DNA from 3 places in the Paenisporosarcina sp. P4_D4 genome. Region 1 is predicted to be linked to each of the others. Evidence: riboswitches for the same ligand, from Rfam matches in the RefSeq annotation. Region 1 holds a riboswitch; each other region holds the start of a gene.
The links. A riboswitch is a leader RNA that binds a small molecule or an ion and turns the genes downstream of it on or off. The one in region 1 is predicted to bind lysine.
Positions count from the first base shown of each region.

Region 1 (7,006 bases):
GCGATATCTTCTACGATATTTGCAGCAACAAGAGCTGGTTTATGGCGAATCAATAAGACAAATTCATCACTACCAAAACGGAATACGTCTGTCTTTGAACGTAGGGTCTGTTGGGCAATATGGACAAAAAATTGTAGCACTTCATTTCCTTTTTGATGGCCATAAAGATTATTGAAATCTTTAAATAAGTCGAAGTCAATGAGAACAATTGAAAAAGATTCATTGGATATTTCGTAACGATTATAAAGAGAAGACTTAGTTATATAAAATTGTTTCCTGTTGTATGCACCAGTTAATTCGTCAACGAGTAATTTATTCGTAATCGACTTTCTAAAAGCCACGCGATTTAATATAAAGGGAATGAAAATATCCAAATCAATCGGTTTGCTGATAAAATCTATTGCCCCTAGTTCATATGCGCGTATTCGATTTTCTTTTAATTGATTGGAAGAGATAATCGCGGTTGGTATAGATCGATCTCGTGAAATATCTTTGATTTCCAGCAATACATCAAATCCACTTTTATCGGGCAGGTTTGCTTCAATAAGCACGAGATCTGGATTGACGGTATGGAAATATTCAATTCCTTTTGAAGCGGTCGTTGCAATTAAAACAGAAATAGAATGTCGGTCAAAAGAATCTTTCATGTCCATGACAAAATCAATATTTGGGTCAATAAGTAAAATTAACACCTCATCCCGAGGTTGAGATCTAGATTCATTTAATGGAATGTGTTGATCCATATTGTGCACCTCCAAACTTTGAATCTTAATTATAACAAAATAGGGTAAATAGAAATACATGTTAGTATGAGTCAGGCAATCTTACTACACAATTTCAGATGATAAATAATCGAATAAGTCATGAAAATTCAAGGTTTATGGAAAGCGAGTTAAAGAAACAACATAATGCATTTAGTGTAGTTATTTTAAATTATCAAATCACGTAAATAGGACACCGTTCGTAAGAAAGCAAAGGAATTTTTAATTAGGCAAGAAGAAAAACAAAGAACAGTTAGCAAAAGCTAACTGCTCCATTTGGCTCCAAAAGGTTGGATGATTTCCAATTTTAGTTTTTGCAAATTTCAACTTGATAGTCCTTAGAAGAATTTACAATAGCACAGATTTTCTGTTGTTCATCGCCAGCGACATGTCCATCTAAATAAATTTCAGATGTCGCATACTCTCCTGAATGACTTATATTATTAATCACAACATCAACATTTTTTTCTTTTTTAAAGTGTTCAATAGTCGCTAGTTTAGCTGTTTCTTTGGTTTCTGGCCACGCTTCTTTACTAAATTCATCTGGTGTACCGTAATCCATAATAAAATATACCCATGCAGCTAGGAAAAGTAACATAGCTCCACCAAATACGAATAAGCGCTTTAATAGATTTTTCTTCATTAACCTTCACCTTTCAATAGCGTTCTTACTTTGTTCACATGACCACTTTGTATTAATACAAGTCTTTTCATTACGATCGTTTACTCCTCAAAATCTTATTTTATGCTTGTTTATTATACTATTCTGGTTCGTTAGCTATTATCTTATTACGTGACACTCACATTACAAATTTGTATGCTGTTGATGAACGTCGGGGCGTTGCGTCGAATGCTGTTCCCCAGGAAAATCTCGTAATGTGTAATTAAATCAAGTTAATACAGAAATAGGAATTCAAATAAAATAATGGGTCTTCCTATTGTAGTAACCCCTATCTATGAAACCGTTGGCGATGTCATGCCACGGTTTTTTTGTTGATCTCCACTATTTCATCCATCATTTTTCATTGTCTCTTCGATTACGGATCGCAGGTTACTGCCTCATCCGGATGTGATAGGCGTACTTGTGTTGTGTTGGGTTTCCCAAAGTCTGTGCTGTCTTTGGTGATAACGATAGCATAATGGAAATATATATATATCATTTGGCTTTTGATGGAAGAAATGGTGACTCAACAAATGCAAATAGGATAAGTACTAGATTATTAGATTGGTTGACAGATAATTTATGTTGTTGTAGACTGTGGATGTTGTTGAAAGACTGATTCACAATTGAATACAACCTCACTTATATGGTGAGGTAGAGGCGCGATATTTAACAGTCCTTAGAGGAGTTTGAGAAAGCTTTGATTCTAAGGAGAAGGAAATGTCGCCGAAGTGAGTAATATTTCTCGGTATTACTTGCTGGGTCTGTAGTTAAGAACTGCAGGACTGTCTCAATAAACATCCCGGTTTATTGAGTGTGCTATCTCATTTGGGAAAAGTAGAGGATTTAGGGCAACTACGCATATTGCGACCTGAGTTCATCTCAGGTCTTTTTTTGTGGAGTTGGCCTTTTTAGTCTATAAAGACGATTTAAAACATATATCAAACAAAAGGGGAGAACTAGTCATGAGAAAAAAATCAGCCATATTTTTAACGATATTCCTTTCTACCATTTTGCTTTTAACAGCTTGTGGGACAAGCAGTTCAGAGAAAACAGGTTCATCAGAAAAGAAAGACCCATTCATAGTAGGAATGGAAGCAGGATATGCGCCATTCAACTGGACTCAAATGGATGATGCAAATGGCGGAGTGAGAATTGACGGAAATGCTGAATACGCAGGTGGCTATGACGTTGAAATTGCAAAACGAATCGCTGACAAGCTAGGTAAAGAATTGGTCATTGTMAAAACGGAATGGGACGGTCTTGTTCCAGCATTGGTTTCTGGCAAGATCGATGCCATCATTGCTGGCATGTCACCAACAGCTGATCGCAAAGGGTCAATCGATTTTTCGGACAACTACTATACTTCAGAGTTGGTCATGGTTGTTAAAAAAGGCGGGAAATATGAGGGCGCCGCTTCGATCCATGATTTCAAAGGAGCAAAAGTAACGGCACAATTAAATACATTCCACTACTCCGTGATCGATCAAATCAAAGGTGTGAAAAAGCAGACTGCTATGGATAACTTCCCGGCGATGCGTGTAGCACTTGAATCAGGAATGATTGATGGATATGTATCGGAACGCCCAGAAGGAATCAGTGCTTCCGCAGCTAACGACAACTTCGCTATGGTTGAATTTACAGATGGTTTCGAGACGTCTGTAGAAGACACGACAACTGCAGTCGGATTACAAAAAGGCAGTGACTTAACAGAAAAAATCAATGAAGCACTCGCAGAGATTTCAGATGAAGAACGTAAGGAAATCATGGATAACGCTATTAAAAATCAACCGGCAGCACAATAAGTAACAACGTGATACCGGCTGCAATAGCAGCCGGTTTTACGTTTTCCTAGGAGGACAAAAATGAGTACTGAGTGGATTATGACGATTTTATCTAATAACTGGCCGATGTTCATTCGTGGAGCAGGTATGACACTCTTGATTTCCATTATCGGGACAATTCTTGGGGCAATCATTGGATTGCTGATTGGTGTCATCAAAACGATTCCAATGCCTGAACGAGGGGCTAAAAAATGGCTATTAAAAATTATTAATACAATTTTATCTGTGTATGTTGAGTTTTTCCGCGGCACGCCAATGATCGTGCAAGCCATGGTTATCTTTTATGGATCGGCCCTGGCATTTGGCATCAGCATGGACGTATTGTCTGCGGCCATCTTCATCGTATCGATCAATACAGGAGCGTACATGGCAGAGATTGTCCGTGGGGGAATAGTGTCCGTCGATAAAGGCCAATTCGAAGCATCTCAGGCAATCGGCATGAATCATTTCCAGACAATGATCCATGTCGTCCTGCCGCAAGTCGTTCGCAACATTTTGCCGGCAACAGGCAATCAATTTGTCATCAATATTAAAGATACGGCTGTACTTAACGTCATTGGCGTTACCGAGTTGTTTTTCCAAACGAAATCAGTGGCAGGAAATAACTTCAGGTATTTTGAATCGTTCTTTGTTGCCTGTGTCCTGTATTTCATCATGACATTCACCGTCACATTAATCCTTCGATATGTGGAACGGAAACTTGACGGACCTAAAAATTACAGCATGATCGGAATGCCGGAAAATGTACTTGGTACAGCAAAAAACGGTAACCGATAAGAAAGGAGAAGTTCACATGGAAGCAGTTATTGATATACAGCATCTAAGCAAATCTTTTGGATCCCATGAAGTATTGCGCGACATTGACTTCTCGGTAAATAAAGGGGAAGTGGTCTGTGTCATTGGTTCTTCGGGATCTGGAAAGTCCACTCTTCTGCGTTGCATTAATCTATTGGAAAAACCGAGCGGCGGACAAATCATTTATAATAATGAAAACATTTTGGATAACAAGCATGATATCCATGCTTACCGAACAAAACTCGGAATGGTCTTCCAGCAATTCAACTTATTCAACAATCATAATGTCCTCAACAATTGCGTCATTGGACAAGTAAAAGTTTTGAAGCGCTCAAAGGAAGAAGCGGAAAAAATTGCGATGAAATACCTGAAAGTCGTTGGGATGGATCGATATATCAACGCGAAACCAAGCCACTTGTCAGGCGGTCAAAAACAGCGTGTAGCAATTGCACGTGCACTTTCAATGGAACCAGACGTCATGCTGTTTGATGAACCAACATCAGCACTAGATCCTGAGATGGTAGGAGAAGTTCTTAAAGTCATGAAGGAACTTGCTGAAACAGGTCTTACAATGCTAATCGTCACGCATGAGATGGAATTTGCGAAGGAAGTTTCAGACCGTGTCGTATTTATGGACAAGGGTGTTATTTGTGAAGTGGGAAGTCCAGAGCAAATTTTCAATAACCCAACACAAGAACGTACAAAAGAATTCTTAAAACGAACATTAAAAAAGATGTAAATTAATCTTTTCTAGATCATAATTACATGACAAAAAGGGATATCCGATTACTGGATGTCCCTTTTCTTATTGTCTCTCAAGTGCAGCAAATCTATGATTTTAATAGTTGAATATATTAAATAAGTTTTTAATTTTGATGTTGCGCTTAATGTGAAATCACGATTTGATTGAGGCTTTTATATTTATTTTCAAATAAAAATCATAGCTATTTCTTTTTTGGACATCTTATTAGAAAGAAAATGTTGTATGAGGTGATATCTATGATTATTGAAAGGTCGTCTAAGTGGAAAGAAGGCTTAATAAATCGATTGGAAAATCGTGAAGCTTGGGATAACTGGACGCTATATAAGATGAGTTATGACGTAGTAAAGTCGAACTTGATTACCGAATTTACCGGTCTTCAATCTCCTAAATATTTACCTAACCTGACACCATTGAAGCATCAACTCGAAGTCGCGGAAACTGTGATAGAACGCATGAATGGAAAAGCAATTCTCGCAGATGAAGTGGGGCTTGGCAAAACCATTGAAGCCGGTTTAATAATGAAAGAGTACCTCATCAGGGGACTTGTGAAAAAAGCGTTAATATTGGCTCCAGCTTCTTTAATCAATCAATGGGTGCAAGAGTTGAACCACAAATTTTATATTCCAGCCATTGCTTATCGAAAGAACTATGGTTTAGATCATTACAGTGTCGTCGTCATGAGCATGGATATGGCCAAAAGGAGCCCACATAAAGAACATATCTATGAGCAGGACTATGACTTAATCATCATTGATGAAGCGCACAAATTGAAGAATCATAAAACAAAAAACTATGAGTTTGTTCAAGATTTAAAGAAGAAGTTTTGTTTGTTACTGACGGCCACGCCTATTCAAAACAATCTATTTGAATTATTTCATTTAATCTCCTTGCTGAAACCTGGACATCTCGGTGATTATGAGACGTTTCAAGCAGCGTTTTCCGCAAGTAAACATAGCTGGGAAAATGATGATTTCTTAAAAGAATTAGTGAATCAAGTAATGGTCAGAAACCGAAGACAGGACACAGGAATTGAATGGACGAACCGACGTGTCCAAACCATTCCGATTCAGTTTACCCCACAAGAAAAAGAAGTCTACGAAATGATTTTGGAATTGAAGAATATATCGCCTGAATTTTCGAGTGCATTCACGATGATTACACTGCAAAAGGAAATGTGCAGCAGTAAGGAAGCTACTTATTTGACCTTAAACGAGATGCGTCAAAAATGCACCGATTCAAAGGCGGTTCTTTATATAGAAGAAATTATTCAAAAGTTGGTGACGCTCGAAGTCAATGCAAAAGCTGAAAAAGCTTATGACATTATTACCGAGGCAAATGATAAAGTCATCTTATTTACCGAATACCGAGCCAGTCAAGCGTATTTACAATGGTATTTACATTCTAAAGGAATCACAAGTGTCATCTTTAATGGGAAGTTCAAGGCGAGTAAACGAGACTGGATGAAGCAATTGTTTAAAGACCACGCACAGGTGCTGATTGCGACTGAATCTGGTGGAGAAGGGATTAACCTGCAGTTCTGCCACCATGTCATCAACTACGATTTACCTTGGAATCCGATGAAATTGGAACAGCGTATCGGACGTGTTCACCGGTTAGGTCAGGAACATGATGTTCATATTTACAACTTGGCAATTGAACAAACCATAGAGAATGATATCTTAGAGTTGCTCCATGTCAAAATCGATGTATTTGAGAAGGCAGTGGGTGAGCTAGACAGTATTTTATCCACATATAAACAATCCATTTGATTAGAGACATCTAGAGGAGGAATCATATGTATCCACAACAAATCCACGAATATTTAGTGAGGTTTTTTAAAGAAAACAATTGCCAGATCGTCAAAGAACATGACCACTACATCACTGTCCAATTAACCATCGATATGGACAAAAAAATCATGAACCGCCCATATTATTGGCAATACATCGAAAATACAAACATTGTTCCGAGTCCGGCTCAAATAACGTTAATTACTGATCAAAACAAATTGGAAGAAGACATCAAAGGGGAAGTTGTGCACTTCGGTTCTCCATGGCTCAATCAGATATTTCAAGCAACCAATGATCTGGGTTCATTTGTCCACATGTATGAACGGGTATCCGGTAATCCAGGTTCCCAACCCATATTAACTCCATGGTTAGGCGTGAACTATAAAGTATCG
Region 1 covers NZ_JBFUIO010000043.1:2,136-9,141, reverse strand. The annotation lists gene AC1DSL_RS11005 (GGDEF domain-containing response regulator) at 1-743, opposite strand, end outside; gene AC1DSL_RS11000 (phosphoglycolate phosphatase) at 1,069-1,404, opposite strand; lysine riboswitch at 2,070-2,252, shown strand; gene AC1DSL_RS10995 (transporter substrate-binding domain-containing protein) at 2,388-3,227, shown strand; gene AC1DSL_RS10990 (amino acid ABC transporter permease) at 3,288-4,043, shown strand; gene AC1DSL_RS10985 (amino acid ABC transporter ATP-binding protein) at 4,060-4,800, shown strand; gene AC1DSL_RS10980 (DEAD/DEAH box helicase) at 5,061-6,593, shown strand; gene AC1DSL_RS10975 (YqhG family protein) at 6,620-7,006, shown strand, end outside.

Region 2 (7,077 bases), on a different contig from region 1:
GATTGTATATGCTGAGCCTGATCAGTTCCATGCTGTGCAAGAAGCATTCAAGAACGTAGGAATTACTGAATTTACAGTTGCTGAACTGACGATGCTAGCACAAAATGACATCACGCTTGAACAAGATGCACAAGCGCAATTCGAGAAAATGATTGATGCGATTGAAGACCTAGAAGACGTTCAACAAGTCTACCATAACGTGGACTTAGGTGAATAAATAATAGAAAGCCGCACCGAGTCCAGGGGAACCTGGCAGTAGGTACGGCTTTTATTGTGATTTCAAATTAAAATTGGAAAAGGGACATACCCAATTGGGCATGTCCCTTATATAGATAAGATAACATAAAGTCTGAATGATAATTTTTCATCCCGAATATTCGGGGAATAATTTCCTAAGAAAGTGTTCCTTGCTTTCCGTGCCGCGGTCATTTGTCCACTGGGTGTCTTCCTTAAGCAACGTAAACCCTACCTTCTTTTACGTCCTTGCGACCCTATAGTCGCGCCAGTGTGAATAAGTTTAATCAAAAACATCGAGTAGATGCCAGAATTTCAAAACTTAATTGTTACCTTACATGTTAACTTGACTATTATTACACACACAATGGTCTTTGTCAAAGAATATCCTATAAATTGTAAAAGGAATCATCATTTCAGTAAACAAAAAAGCTCATTTACTCCGCTAAATCCCTAGGTCCTTCATCATCCCCTTCATATCATATAAGAATCTTTGAAGGAAAGGGGGACTTTATCATGGATTATTACGGCGGCGGTTACGGTCAATGTGGTGGCTATGGACCATGTGGTGGTCAATACGACCACTGCTCTCGTAGAGGCGGGAGTACTTTTGCAATAATTGTAGTTCTTTTCATTTTACTAATTATCATCGGTGCATCTTTCCACCATAGAAAATGCTAGTAAAATAGGAAATTCTCTCGAAAGTAAGATGGTTATATACACTCGAATTTCCCCTAAAAAATACCGACTGATTTAAGGAGTGCCTAAACAGCACTCTTTTTTAATGAAACTCGAATATTGCTCCACCTTCGCTACTTCTGGGGAAACAGAATGTGGCCTAGGTAGACAGTTTGTGGTTCCAGGTAGACAGAGTCGCATTCCAGGTTGTATAAAATACTATTTCCCCTTCATAGTTACGAAAGGTTTGGGGTATTTTCAAATAGCATAACTCCAGGTAGACAGTTTAAGGTTCCAGGTAGACAGATTGACACTCCAGGTAGACAGAATCATATTCCAGGTTGCACAAAAAAATAAATCCCTTTTGAAAAGTTTCAGCATATGTTGTTTTGATTAAATGATCTACGGGAACAGTTACATAAAAAAAGGAGTTTTTTTCATGCCTTGGAACAACAATGATTATCCGGATTCATTGAAAAACCTGGACACGACTGTCCGCAAGAAAGCTATCGAAATTGCCAACGCACTTCTTCAGGATGGAATGGAAGAAGGATGTATGACTATGATTGAAGCTTAAACACATAAAAACGCCCACTTCATTTCATAGATGAAGTGGGCGTTTTGGGTATTAAATGTTGTTGTTTGCTTTTTTAACTCGACTGTAAAACAGAATCCCGCTGGCTAATAGGATTACACCAAATGTAAAAGTCTTGAGGTCGGCTGTACCTGCATAAATAACCCAAATGGAGTAAAGGGTAGCAAGAACTCCTATAATCCCATCCGTAATTCTACCTCTTCCATTTTTATATGTTTCACCAGTAAAGACCAGCTTCAACTGGAAAGCAGAAGAAATGAAATAAGGAACTAAATATGACAGCGTTGCGACGATAATGATGAAATCAAAAGCGGCTGCTATCGTATTTGATACCGTGGAGAATATGAACACCTGTGCAACTAAATTAGTGATGACTAAAGAAAAGACAGGTATCCCATTCTTATTCACTTTTGCGAATGAAGGGAGAAATAAACCTTGTTTTGCTGCCTGGTAAGGAATTTCAGCACTCAGCATAACCCAACCAATTGTGGAACCAAATAAACTGACCAGACCGATGGCGGCAAGAATTTTTCCACCGACTGGTCCCAACACAGTTGAAATGGCATCGATAAGTGGTTTATCAGAAGCGATTAGTGCTTCATGGCTTAACATTCCTAAAACTAGCGTGCTGATCCCTACATAAATGGTTAGAGCAATAAGTAGTCCAATCGTCGTTGCACGCTTAACATCGATTGGTTTTTTAGCACGAGATGCAAATACTACGGCAGATTCAACACCAACGAATGCCCAAAGAGTTGCTACTGCTGCACCATTAACTTGCCCCAAAAGACCAATAGATTGTCCAAGCTCATCATATCTCGGCGCTACAAAAGGAAGAATGTTTGCTTTTTGAAATGCAAATAGACCAATTACAATAAATAATATGAATCCAATTACTTTCGTGGCAGTGGCAACAAAATTTATCTTCCCGGCATTTTCTAGACCGTTTAGGATGATATAATGCACACCCCATAACAATAATGTACAAACTGTAAAGGTAAGTGCATTCCCCATTTTTAAAGTGAAGTTACCAATGGTAAACAGTTCAGCCTGATTAACTAAAATAGGGAAGAACGTGGACAAATAACCTGCAAAAGTGGTGATGATGGCAACATTACCAGCAACATTCCCAATCCAATATCCCCAAGAAGACATAAATCCTGACAACGTGGAAGCGTTACTGCCCGGCTTAAACAATTCCTTTGCATAAATCTGTGGACCACCAGTTAAATTAGGTTTTCTCAATGCAAGATTGCCAAACACGAGTGCAATCATCAACACTCCAAATCCCGTAATCAACCAAGCGGATAATACGCCGGCAGGGCTTGCAACTTCACTCAAAGTGCGGGGGAGCATAAAAATGCCGGATCCCACCATATTTCCAACTACTAACGCAGTTAAAATCCATAAACCTAGTTTTTTGTTCGTGTTCATAAGCATATGCTCCTTTCAGTTCATTTTCTATCTACCCAAAAAACATGATTTGTAAAATAAATGTACATAAAACGCAATCAGAAACGGTGTGCAAAAACCGAATCAGACAAAAAGATAGTTTTCATGGTCAATCACTATGACAGTTCTGCACTTATTCAGTGCCAGTCCCAGCATTAGTAATCAGAGCGACACAGTGCTTCTGCGAAAAATTCTTTCGCTTGAAATCAGCAAGTTCAGTTCTCTGACTTTCTTTCAAGTAACTATTATTTATCGCGATCTCTACCTCATCTTAAGCTGATGAGGGCTATATTTATTCACTGTACTAATATAGATACGTTTAAATGATTAGTCAATTGAAATGATTTACTATAGTAGTGTACGAAAGTTCAGCTTATTGCAAGTTTTTTAGATTTTCCAATTGACATTGACGCAACGTCAAGGTGTACGATGAAATCAAGAGGAGGTGACGAGATGGAATACACAGTTCAAAAATTAGGGAAATTGTCGGGAATCAGTTCACGCACATTGCGATACTATGACGAGATGAATCTTCTCAAGCCGGCGAGAATCAATTCATCAGGATATCGGATATATGGCCAAGCGGAAGTCAATAAGTTACAGCAAATCTTGTTTTATAGAGAACTGGGTTTGAGTCTCGAACACATCAAACAAATCGTGAACAATCCTTCATTTGATGGTGTGAAAGCCTTGAATGATCATCGTTCACAACTCCTCGACAAACGAAAGCAGCTCGATCTACTGATTGCCAACGTGGAAAAAACGATTTCTTCAACAGAAGGGAGAAGTACCATGACGAACGATGAGAAATTTGAAGGCTTCAAACAAAAAATGGTAGATGATAATGAACAACAATACGGCAAGGAAATTCGGGCGAAATATGGAGATGACACGGTCGATAAATCAAATAGCAAAGTAATGAACATGACGCAGGCACAGCATGATGAAGTAACAAAGCTTGCCAATGAAATTGCCATGACTTTAGCGGAAGCTTTCAAGACGGGAGATCCCGCAAGTGAGAAAGCCCAAAAAGCCGCTGAACTGCATAAACAATGGCTTATGTACTATTGGCCAAAGTATAGCAAGGAAGCACATGCAGGACTTGGGCAGATGTATGTGGATGATGAACGCTTTACTGCCTACTATGATAAAGAACAGCCTGGAACGGCTGCATTCTTCAATGATGCCATTCAAATTTTTACCGGTATGAAGTCATAACAAAAGAGCAGATTGAGTCAATTCGACTTCAATCTGCTCTTTCTTTCGTTGAAATAATCAATCAATCAATTGAATATTGTTATCTTTATACCAAACGTGCATTTGAGCGAGATGGGCAAGAAGCTGTGGCCCAGACATCAATTGACCAAACCATGGAACTTTGAATGCAGTTCCTTTCGACTCAACCAATTCATTCAACCGGTCACGGTCAAATAGTTCATGCAGAATCGAATTTTTGTCTATCAGAATGTCTTTCAGCCAGCCTTGGACACGGTCGGTGTAATACGGATTATGGGTTTTAGGATAAGGGCTTTTTTTGCGGTAAAGGACTTCGTCAGGTAACATGCCCTCTAATGCTTTTCGCAAGATACCTTTTTCCCGATTTCCCGCCATCTTTATTTCCCAAGGAATATTCCAGGCATATTCGACAAGCCGGTGATCTGCAAATGGTACGCGTACTTCCAAGCTTGCTCCCATACTCATACGGTCTTTACGATCAAGAAGTGTTGTCATGAACCAAACCATATTCAGATAAAACATTTCTCGCCGTTTTGCTTCAAGACTTGATTCGCCATCGAGACGAGGAGTTTCAGCAACACTCTGTTCATAGGCCTGACGTGCGTAATCTTCGAGTTTGAGTTTTTTGCGCCAATCATCTTTTAATAAGGAGACTCGCTCGGTTGTGGAGCGCATCCACGGAAAACCAGTGCCATTTAAATCATTAGCATTGTGAAACCATGGATAACCACCAAAAATTTCATCCGCACACTCTCCAGACAAACCAACTGTGAAATCCTCTTTTATTTCTCTGCAAAACCATAACAAGGAGGAGTCGACATCCGCCATACCAGGTAAATCACGGACATGCACAGCTTCAGTCAGATGATCTATTAATTGATCTTGCGTAATGATGGAAGAGTGATGCACGGTTCCGAATGTATTGACGACCTTATCAATCCAAGGTCCATCGGCATTCGGCTGAAATTCATTCGCTTTAAAAAACTTGGCATTATCTTCATAGTCAATGGAATAAGTATGAAGAGGTCCTTTTGCTTCATGTTTGTAACGATTGGCTGCTATGGCCGTAATGGCACTGGAATCAACCCCGCCTGATAAAAAGGAACAGAGTGGCACGTCTGATACAAGTTGTCGTTCGACGGCATCCGTTACGAGGAAACGAACTTTTTCTGCCGTTTCATCCACTGAATCTGTGTGATGTTCACTTTTGACGTTCCAGTAGCGCCAAATTCGAAGACCTTGGCGTGAAACGGTTAATGCGTAAGCAGGTCGCAATTCCTTCACTCCATGGAATACCCCGGAACCGGGTTTTCGGGATGGCCCCACAGCCAGCACTTCTGCTAATCCTTCGCGAGACAGTTGCGTTTTCATATCTGGATGGGCAAGAAGAGCTTTAATTTCTGAAGCGAAAAGCAAGCCCCCGCCATGTTCAGTATAAAACAGCGGTTTTACGCCTAAACGATCGCGAGCAATAAACACTTTTTGATCCTTTTCATCCCAAATGGCAAAGGCAAATATGCCATTGAAATATTCCACACACTGTTCTTTCCATTCAATGTAGGAAGTCAGTAGTACTTCTGTATCGGAGTGTCCAGAGAAGGTATAGCCTTTTCGCAGTAATTCCTTCCGAAGATCTTCCGTGTTATATAATTCTCCGTTATAGCAAAGTGTATAGCGGGTATCATGATGTACTTTCGTCATTGGCTGCCTGCCACCTATAGGATCAACAACTGTCAATCGTCGGTGCCCAAATACTGCATGTGTTTCCAACCATACATTTTCATCATCTGGTCCGCGTTTGGCCAATGTTTTTGTCATGTTTTCAACTACAGATGCTTGTGTTCGCAAGTCGCGTTCAAAGTGAACCCATCCTGTAATTCCACACATTGATTCTCATCCCTTCTAACTCAAAAACTCTTCATTTGCATCTTTCTAGCCTATGCAAAAAAAAACAATAATGCTCATACGATAGGAAATTATCGATTGATTGGCGAATTACTTATTTAAGTGGAAGAGAAAGGAGAATACAGATGAAAACATTTTTTCAGTACAACTGGATCGTAAGAGAAGAATGGTACAAATGGTGTGAAGGCGTACCTCAGGAGGAATTATTAAAAGTCCGGACAGGTGGAGTGGGGGGGATTTTGCACACATTATTCCATATTATCGATGTGGAGTGGAGCTGGATTCGTGTCTTGCAAGGCAAGCCTGATTTCCAAGAGAGTTTTGAAGAGTATCAAAGTCTGGAGCGGGTGAAGGAATTGGATGCGCTCTTTCAACAAGACGTAAGAGAGTTTGTCCATGCATGGGATAACCATATGGAAATGAACGAATTACAAGAAACCAGACAGGATGGAAGCATCGAAATTCTCACATGGGGAGAAGTGATGCGCCACACCATAGCGCACGAAATCCACCATATAGGACAGTTATCAGTTTGGTCTCGTGAGTTAGGGAAAAAACCGGTATCTGCAAATTTGATTAGAAAAGGACTCACAACTTTAAAGCCTTGAGGAGCTCATTTTACTCAGGGTTAGTTTCATGGAAGAGGAAATATTCACCTGTTCTTGGATTGAAAGTGTAGTATAAGATCTTTGCATCTTTAATAGCCGCGATAAAATAAAGTTCTTTGTTGCCGTGTGTAGGAACTTTTTTTGTATGTTTCCATCCAAAATCATCAACATTGAATTTCTCAACATTGTCTTTGTTCGGCAGCTCTACTTGTTCTTTTTGTTCAATTAACAATTGAGCATCATGAAATGTATATTGAGGATGTATGATGAAGTAGTAAATCGGTAAACCAATCAATATCCCGTATAGAAATAAAAGTACCCGATTCTTGCGTTTTTGTTGAGTAGGCTCTATCAGAAAAACGTGCAAAA
Region 2 covers NZ_JBFUIO010000019.1:1,140-8,216, forward strand. The annotation lists gene AC1DSL_RS07045 (YebC/PmpR family DNA-binding transcriptional regulator) at 1-217, shown strand, start outside; gene AC1DSL_RS07050 (YjcZ family sporulation protein) at 751-915, shown strand; partial or broken gene AC1DSL_RS07055 (DUF2188 domain-containing protein) at 1,352-1,465, shown strand; gene AC1DSL_RS07060 (amino acid permease) at 1,541-2,941, opposite strand; lysine riboswitch at 3,049-3,231, opposite strand; gene AC1DSL_RS07065 (MerR family transcriptional regulator) at 3,413-4,177, shown strand; gene asnB (asparagine synthase (glutamine-hydrolyzing)) at 4,235-6,082, opposite strand; gene AC1DSL_RS07075 (DinB family protein) at 6,226-6,708, shown strand; gene AC1DSL_RS07080 (hypothetical protein) at 6,719-7,077, opposite strand, start outside.
Region 2: linked by a shared signal. The riboswitch ahead of AC1DSL_RS07060 (amino acid permease) and the one ahead of AC1DSL_RS10995 (transporter substrate-binding domain-containing protein) in region 1 are both predicted to bind lysine.

Region 3 (7,077 bases), on a different contig from region 1:
ATGATCGCTCCAGTTCTTGAAGAATTAGATGCTGAGATGAGTGGCAAAGTAAAAATCGTAAAAGTTGATGTAGATGAAAACCAAGAAACAGCTAGCAACTTCGGGATTATGTCAATTCCGACATTGGTACTTTTCAAAGACGGGCAACCTGTCGATAAAGTAGTTGGATTCAACCCGAAAGAAGCTTTGGTTGAATTAGTAAACAAACACGCATAATCTTTTCAATTGGCGTTCTAGTCTTATATTGTAAAAGAAATATTATTAAAACCGGGTACCCATGGGCACCCGGTTTTTTTAAACAGGTGATGAAAATGATGAATGATTTAATTCAACAGAAATGTGCGATTTTACCTGATCAACCAGGTGTTTACTTAATGAAAGATCGCCAAAGCACTATTATTTATGTGGGCAAAGCCAAAGTGTTGAAAAATCGTGTGCGTTCTTATTTTACGGGGAGTCATGATGGAAAAACACAGAGACTCGTCCAGGAAATTGAAGATTTTGAGTACATCGTAACATCTTCAGATATTGAAGCTCTCATTCTGGAATTGAATTTAATCAAGAAGCATGATCCGAAATATAACATCATGCTGAAAGATGATAAAACGTATCCTTATATAAAAATAACAGGTGAAAATCATCCGAAATTGATAACAACCAGAATCGTTAAAAAGGATAAAGGGAAATACTTTGGTCCTTATCCAAACGCATATGCGGCGAGTGAAACGAAAAAATTACTGGATCGTTTATACCCGTTACGCAAATGTCCGACATTACCAGATCGGGTTTGTTTGTATTATCATTTGGGCCAGTGTTTAGCTCCTTGCGTTAAAACAATCGAGCAAGACGCATACAGAAAAATTATTGATGAAATCACACGGTTCTTAAACGGTGGCTATCAGCAAGTCAAACAAGAATTGACGGAAAAAATGTCATCGGCAGCTGAGAACTTAGAGTTTGAAAGAGCAAAAGAATACCGTGATCAAATCACACATATTGAAACGGTTATGGAAAAACAAAAAATGACGACCAATGATTTTACCGATCGTGATATTTTTGGTTATGCCATCGATAAGGGCTGGATGTGTGTGCAAGTATTCTTTGTACGCCAAGGGAAGTTAATCGAGCGAGATGTTTCATTATTCCCGTTATATCAAGATCCAGAAGATGAATTCCTGACGTTCCTCGGCCAGTTTTATGATAAACCGCATCATATCAAGCCAAAAGAAGTATATTTGCCAAGTGCGGTGGATTTGCAACTGGCAAGCCAGCTTCTTGAAGAAGTAAAAGTGGCTTCTCCGAGTCGTGGGCAGAAAAAACAAATGATTGATTTGGCGACAAAGAATGCAGAAATCGCTATCCATGAAAAATTCCAGCTCCTAGACCGACAGGAACAACGAACGATTGGTGCAGTGGAAGAACTGGGGATTGCAATGGATATTGCGCCTCCTCTTCGAATTGAGGCATTCGATAATTCACATATTTATGGATCTGATGCCGTCTCAGCAATGGTATCGTTTATTGATGGAAGACCGAATAAAAAGGACTATCGAAAATACAAAACGAAAACAGCTGCCCGTCATGATGATTACGGAGCCATGCGTGAAGTCATTCGCAGACGTTATACGCGTGTGCTGAAGGATGAATTGCCTCTTCCCGATTTAATTGTCATTGATGGTGGGAAAGGGCAAATGGAAATCGCCCGTGAAGTGATCGAAGATGAACTCGGTTTGTCTATTCCGATTGCAGGATTAGCCAAGGATGCGAAGCACCAGACATCTTCGTTGTTATATGGGGAACCCCCACAGATCATTCCCTTGAAACGAACAAGTGAAGGGTTTTATTTGCTACAACGGATTCAGGACGAAGTGCATCGATTTGCGATTACATTCCATCGGCAACAGCGTGGGAAACAGACGATTGCTTCCGCTTTGGATGGGTTTGAAGGAATCGGTCCGAAACGCAAAAAAATGTTGTTGAAGCATTTTGGTTCTGTAAAACGAATCAAAGAAGCATCCGTGGAAGAGCTGAAACAATCAGGTTTGCCATTGCAAATCGCGGAATCCATGTCTGAATATTTTCAAAATGAGTCATTGTCAAAAGAGTGAGTATATGATATTCTTGACTCACTGAAATTGAATCACTGATGTATGTTCAACAAGGAGCATCCGCTTCCTTTTGAACAAACATCGAATAAGTGGTGATAGAGGCGCGGAAATCAACAGTAGCTTTCTCGAGGATGAACAGATCCATTGAAGGAAAGTGAAAGGGAAATTCGCCGAAGTTCGACATCCTGTATCAGATGTCGTGCTGGTTTTGCATTGAATAAATGCAGGATTGTCAGAATCTAATCGATTCTGGAGGGCTATCTCACATGGACGCTTCTTTTGAACGTGCATGCATGGAGACAGCTTTTCACGGATTACCCGTAGATAAGGCTGTCTTTTTTAGCTTCTTTGGAAATAAGGGAGAGTTTACATTGAGTCGCATTGTCATGAAATTTGGTGGTACGTCCGTCGGTAACACTGAACGGATCCGTAATGTCGCAAAACGCATAATCGGTGAAACAGCAAAAGGCCATGAAATCGTAGTAGTCGTATCAGCGATGGGGAAAACGACAGATGAATTAATGAGTCTGGCTGGGGATTTATCAGCAGAACCTTCAAAACGTGAAATGGACATGTTGCTGTCAACAGGGGAACAAGTAACAATTGCTTTGTTGACAATGGCACTTCAACATATGGGGCAAGATGCGGTTTCGTTTACGGGATGGCAGGCAGGAATCGGAACGGAATCCGTTCATCGCAATGCTCGAATTGAAAATATAGATACTGTTCGTATGGAGCAGGCTTTGTCGGATGGAAAAGTGGTTGTTGTAGCCGGTTTCCAAGGGATGGATACGTATGGAGAAATTACGACACTCGGACGTGGTGGTTCGGATACGACGGCGGTTGCAATTGCAGCATCGCTAGGAGCGGACCAGTGTGATATTTACACGGATGTCGATGGCATCTATACGTCAGACCCTCGATATGTGGATGGGGCAAGAAAATTGCAGGAGCTATCCTATGACGAAATGCTGGAACTTGCTAACTTAGGAGCTGGGGTTTTGCATCCTAGGGCAGTGGAATTCGCTAAAAATTATTGCATGCCACTAAGTGTCCGTTCTAGCTTAAGTGAAGATACAGGAACCATATTATTGGAGGAACCTACTATGGAAAAAAACTTGATAGTGCGTGGTGTCGCATTCGAACCGGAAATTGTTAGGGTTACGGTAGGCTATGAAGTGCCTTTTAACGGCTCACTAGCCAAAATTTTCACTACTCTTGCAAAACATCATGTAAACGTTGATATCATTGTTCAAAGCATTATGGAAGGCGTGCAGCCAAGTGTTTCTTTCTCCATTAAGAAAGAAGATTATGCAGAAACTGTTCAAGTCTTGGAAAGTAAAAAAACGGAGTTGGGATACCAATCTACCAATTTTGAAGTTGGATTGGCCAAAGTGTCGATTGTTGGGTCAGGAATGGTTTCAAATCCAGGGGTTGCTGCACAAATGTTCGATCGCCTCCGCAAAGAAGGAATTCCCGTGAAAATGGTCAGTACTTCGGAAATTAAAGTTTCGGTTGTTGTACCTGAAAGTGCGATGCTACAAGCCACAAATGCATTGCATGATGAATTTGGATTAGCTGCTGTTCGAGTATAAAAACATTTCATGATATGATGAAAATAGTTTCATAATCATCATGAGAGGCAGTGAAAGAAATGAACTGGCATATCGTGGAGGATTTAATCAAAAAAGCACAACGTGATGGACAGTTTGACAATTTGCCGGGAGCCGGGAAGCCGTTGCCGCCGGATGAATTTGCCCATTACCCAGAAGACATTCGTATGGTAATGCGCATTTTGAAGAACTCAGGGCATGACGATGAAGCTCAATTCGTGAAAGAAGAAATGAGCGACTTACAGCATCAAATGAAAAAAGCCACACAACGAGAAAAAACAGAACTTGAACAGCAATATAATCAAAGACTCACCCAATTGAACCGTATGTTATCGCAAAAAGGAATCAAAACAAATAGTAATGTTTTTAAACAATATCAGTCTCAATTGGATAACAGATTGAATTGGGATTGAAAAAAGCGGACAGACACTCCATTTGGAAGTGACTGCCCGCTTTCTTTTTAGCTTTAAACCGATATTCATTGTCTAGTCAACGAACCTATTAAACTTTTTCTTTTAGATCCCATTTCACATGGAATTGAACGGCGTTTTTCTTCAGTTGTTTTTCTTCAAAGCATTCTGTCATAAAGCCACCCAGTTTTTCTTGCTGCTGAGCCAGGAATCCTGCTTCCAGTCGGAAACAACGTTTCTCAATCTGCAGGGCATCGGGTTCTCCAGTCAATACATAAAATGCTTCATCTTTTGTACTTTGTTCAAGTGTTAGAATGCCCCAGCCCGCTTCTTGAAAAAAAGATGTCGTTTCTTCCATGGAAAACATCTGGAACTTGCGGGCTAAATCTTTTCCGGCCCAATATAAAATATCTTCTTCGTGTTTCCCTAAAATTGTCGAAAGTACATGATCTCGAATTAATTCGTAACCAAAAGTGGGTACCTTTTTTGTCTCTGTCATTGTCATCTGAATCCCGCTTTCTGGCTTAATTGCCTTCAAACTTTTTTAATATAAGAATTTTTCATGGACAAGGTAGTTAAAATAATACAACACCGAGAATTTACATGATTTAAATTGCCTTATGTAGTGGGCTTCCTTGCCTTGACGCTCCCTTATGATGGGAGTACAATAAACATGTCATAATATTGTACCATGATGAGATATGCAGTCAATGTTGCTTTCGTTCCATACGAAGGTCTGATCTTGTCTGCCTATTTTCAGTACTGAGGGGGGTAACAGTCTTGTCGAAAGATCGTGAATTTTATTTGCGCCGTTTACATTCTTTACTTGGAATCATTCCAGTAGGATTGTTCGTGACGCAGCATTTGGTTGTTAACCATTTTGCTACAAGAGGAGAAGAGGCTTTTAACAAAGCATCTCACTTCATGGAAAGTTTACCATTCGTATTGTTTTTAGAATGGTTTGTCATCTACATTCCATTGATGTTCCATGCGTTCTATGGTGTGTACATAGCCTTTACTGCGAAAAATAACACACAGCGTTATGGTACATTCCGTAACTGGATGTTTGTTTTGCAACGTATTACCGGGGTCATTCTAGTCGTGTTTATCGCATGGCATTTATTCGAGACACGATTCCAAAAAGCAATTGGTGCTGATGAAGTTAACTTTGACATGATGGCTGATATATTAGCAAATCCATTAATGTTTGTATTCTACGTGGTTGGTGTTGTATCTGCAACATTCCATTTAGCTAACGGTATTTGGTCATTCTTGGTAAGCTGGGGTATCACTCAATCACCTAGGTCACAACGAATTTCAACTTACGTGACGATCGGTATCTTCTTAGCATTGACAGTAATCGGCGTTCGTGCACTTCTTGCATTCGTGTAATAAGTTTCTGAAATTGCTTGATTACTATTAAAAAGAGGAGTGAGAAGAATCATGGCAAAAAGTAAATTGATTGTTGTCGGCGGTGGTCTAGCTGGTTTAATGGCAACAATGAAAGCAGCAGAAGAAGGAACAACAGTAGAATTATTCTCATTAGTTCCTGTTAAACGCTCACACTCAGTGTGTGCTCAGGGCGGAATTAACGGAGCATTAAATACAAAAGGTGAAGGCGATTCAACTGACAATCACTTTGATGATACAGTATACGGCGGGGATTTCCTTGCGAATCAACCACCAGTAAAAGCATTGGCAGAAGCAGCACCTGGAATCATTCGATTATTCGATCGTATGGGTGTTATGTTCAACCGTACACCTGAAGGGTTATTAGATTTCCGTCGTTTCGGGGGAACAATGTTCCATCGTACAGCTTTCGCAGGCGCTACAACTGGTCAACAATTGCTTTATGCACTTGATGAACAAGTACGTCGCTACGAAGTTGACGGTCTTGTAACGAAATACGAAAACTGGGAATTCCTAGGTGCAATCTTAGATGACGACGGCGTTTGTCGCGGAATCATGGCTCAAAACTTGAAAACTATGGAAATCCGTCCTTTCCGTGGTGACGCTGTCATCATGGCAACAGGTGGTCCTGGTATTATTTTTGGAAAATCAACAAACTCTATAATCAATACAGGCTCTGCAGCTTCAATTGTTTATCAACAAGGTGCAACCTACGCAAATGGCGAATTCATTCAAATTCACCCTACAGCGATTCCAGGAGATGACAAACTTCGTTTAATGTCCGAATCAGCGCGTGGTGAAGGTGGACGTATTTGGACATATAAAGACGGTAAACCTTGGTACTTCCTTGAAGAAAAATATCCTAGTTACGGGAACTTGGTACCTCGTGATATCGCAACTCGCGAAATTTTTGATGTGTGTGTTAACCAAAAACTTGGGGTTAACGGCGAAAACATGGTATTCTTGGATCTTTCACACAAAGACCCGAAAGAATTGGATATCAAGCTTGGCGGAATCATTGAAATTTATGAGAAATTCACAGGTGAAGATCCCCGTAAACTTCCAATGAAAATCTTCCCAGCAGTCCATTATTCAATGGGCGGACTATGGGTTGACTACGATCAAATGACAACTATTCCTGGTTTATTTGCTGCAGGTGAGTGTGATTACTCTCAACATGGCGCAAACCGACTTGGAGCAAACTCATTACTTTCTGCAATTTATGGCGGAATGGTTGCAGGTCCTAACGCAGTTAAATATATGAGTGGACTAAAAACTCATGCTGAAGATATGCCATCAACAATTTTTGATGCACACACGGCTGCAGAGCAACAAAAATGGGATGAAATTATGTCACTTGACGGTACTGAAAATGCATATGTCTTGCATAAAGAGCTTGGCGAATGGATGACAGATAACGTAACAGTAGTTCGTTATAACGACCGTTTACAAGCAACTGATGAAAAAATTCAAGAACTTCTTGAGAGATTTAATAATATCAACATTAATGACACTCAAAAGTGGTCCAATCAAGGT
Region 3 covers NZ_JBFUIO010000036.1:1,906-8,982, reverse strand. The annotation lists gene trxA (thioredoxin) at 1-216, shown strand, start outside; gene uvrC (excinuclease ABC subunit UvrC) at 315-2,108, shown strand; lysine riboswitch at 2,197-2,376, shown strand; gene AC1DSL_RS10015 (aspartate kinase) at 2,480-3,703, shown strand; gene AC1DSL_RS10010 (DnaJ family domain-containing protein) at 3,763-4,134, shown strand; gene AC1DSL_RS10005 (YslB family protein) at 4,223-4,636, opposite strand; gene AC1DSL_RS10000 (succinate dehydrogenase cytochrome b558 subunit) at 4,912-5,523, shown strand; gene sdhA (succinate dehydrogenase flavoprotein subunit) at 5,575-7,077, shown strand, end outside.
Region 3: linked by a shared signal. The riboswitch ahead of AC1DSL_RS10015 (aspartate kinase) and the one ahead of AC1DSL_RS10995 (transporter substrate-binding domain-containing protein) in region 1 are both predicted to bind lysine.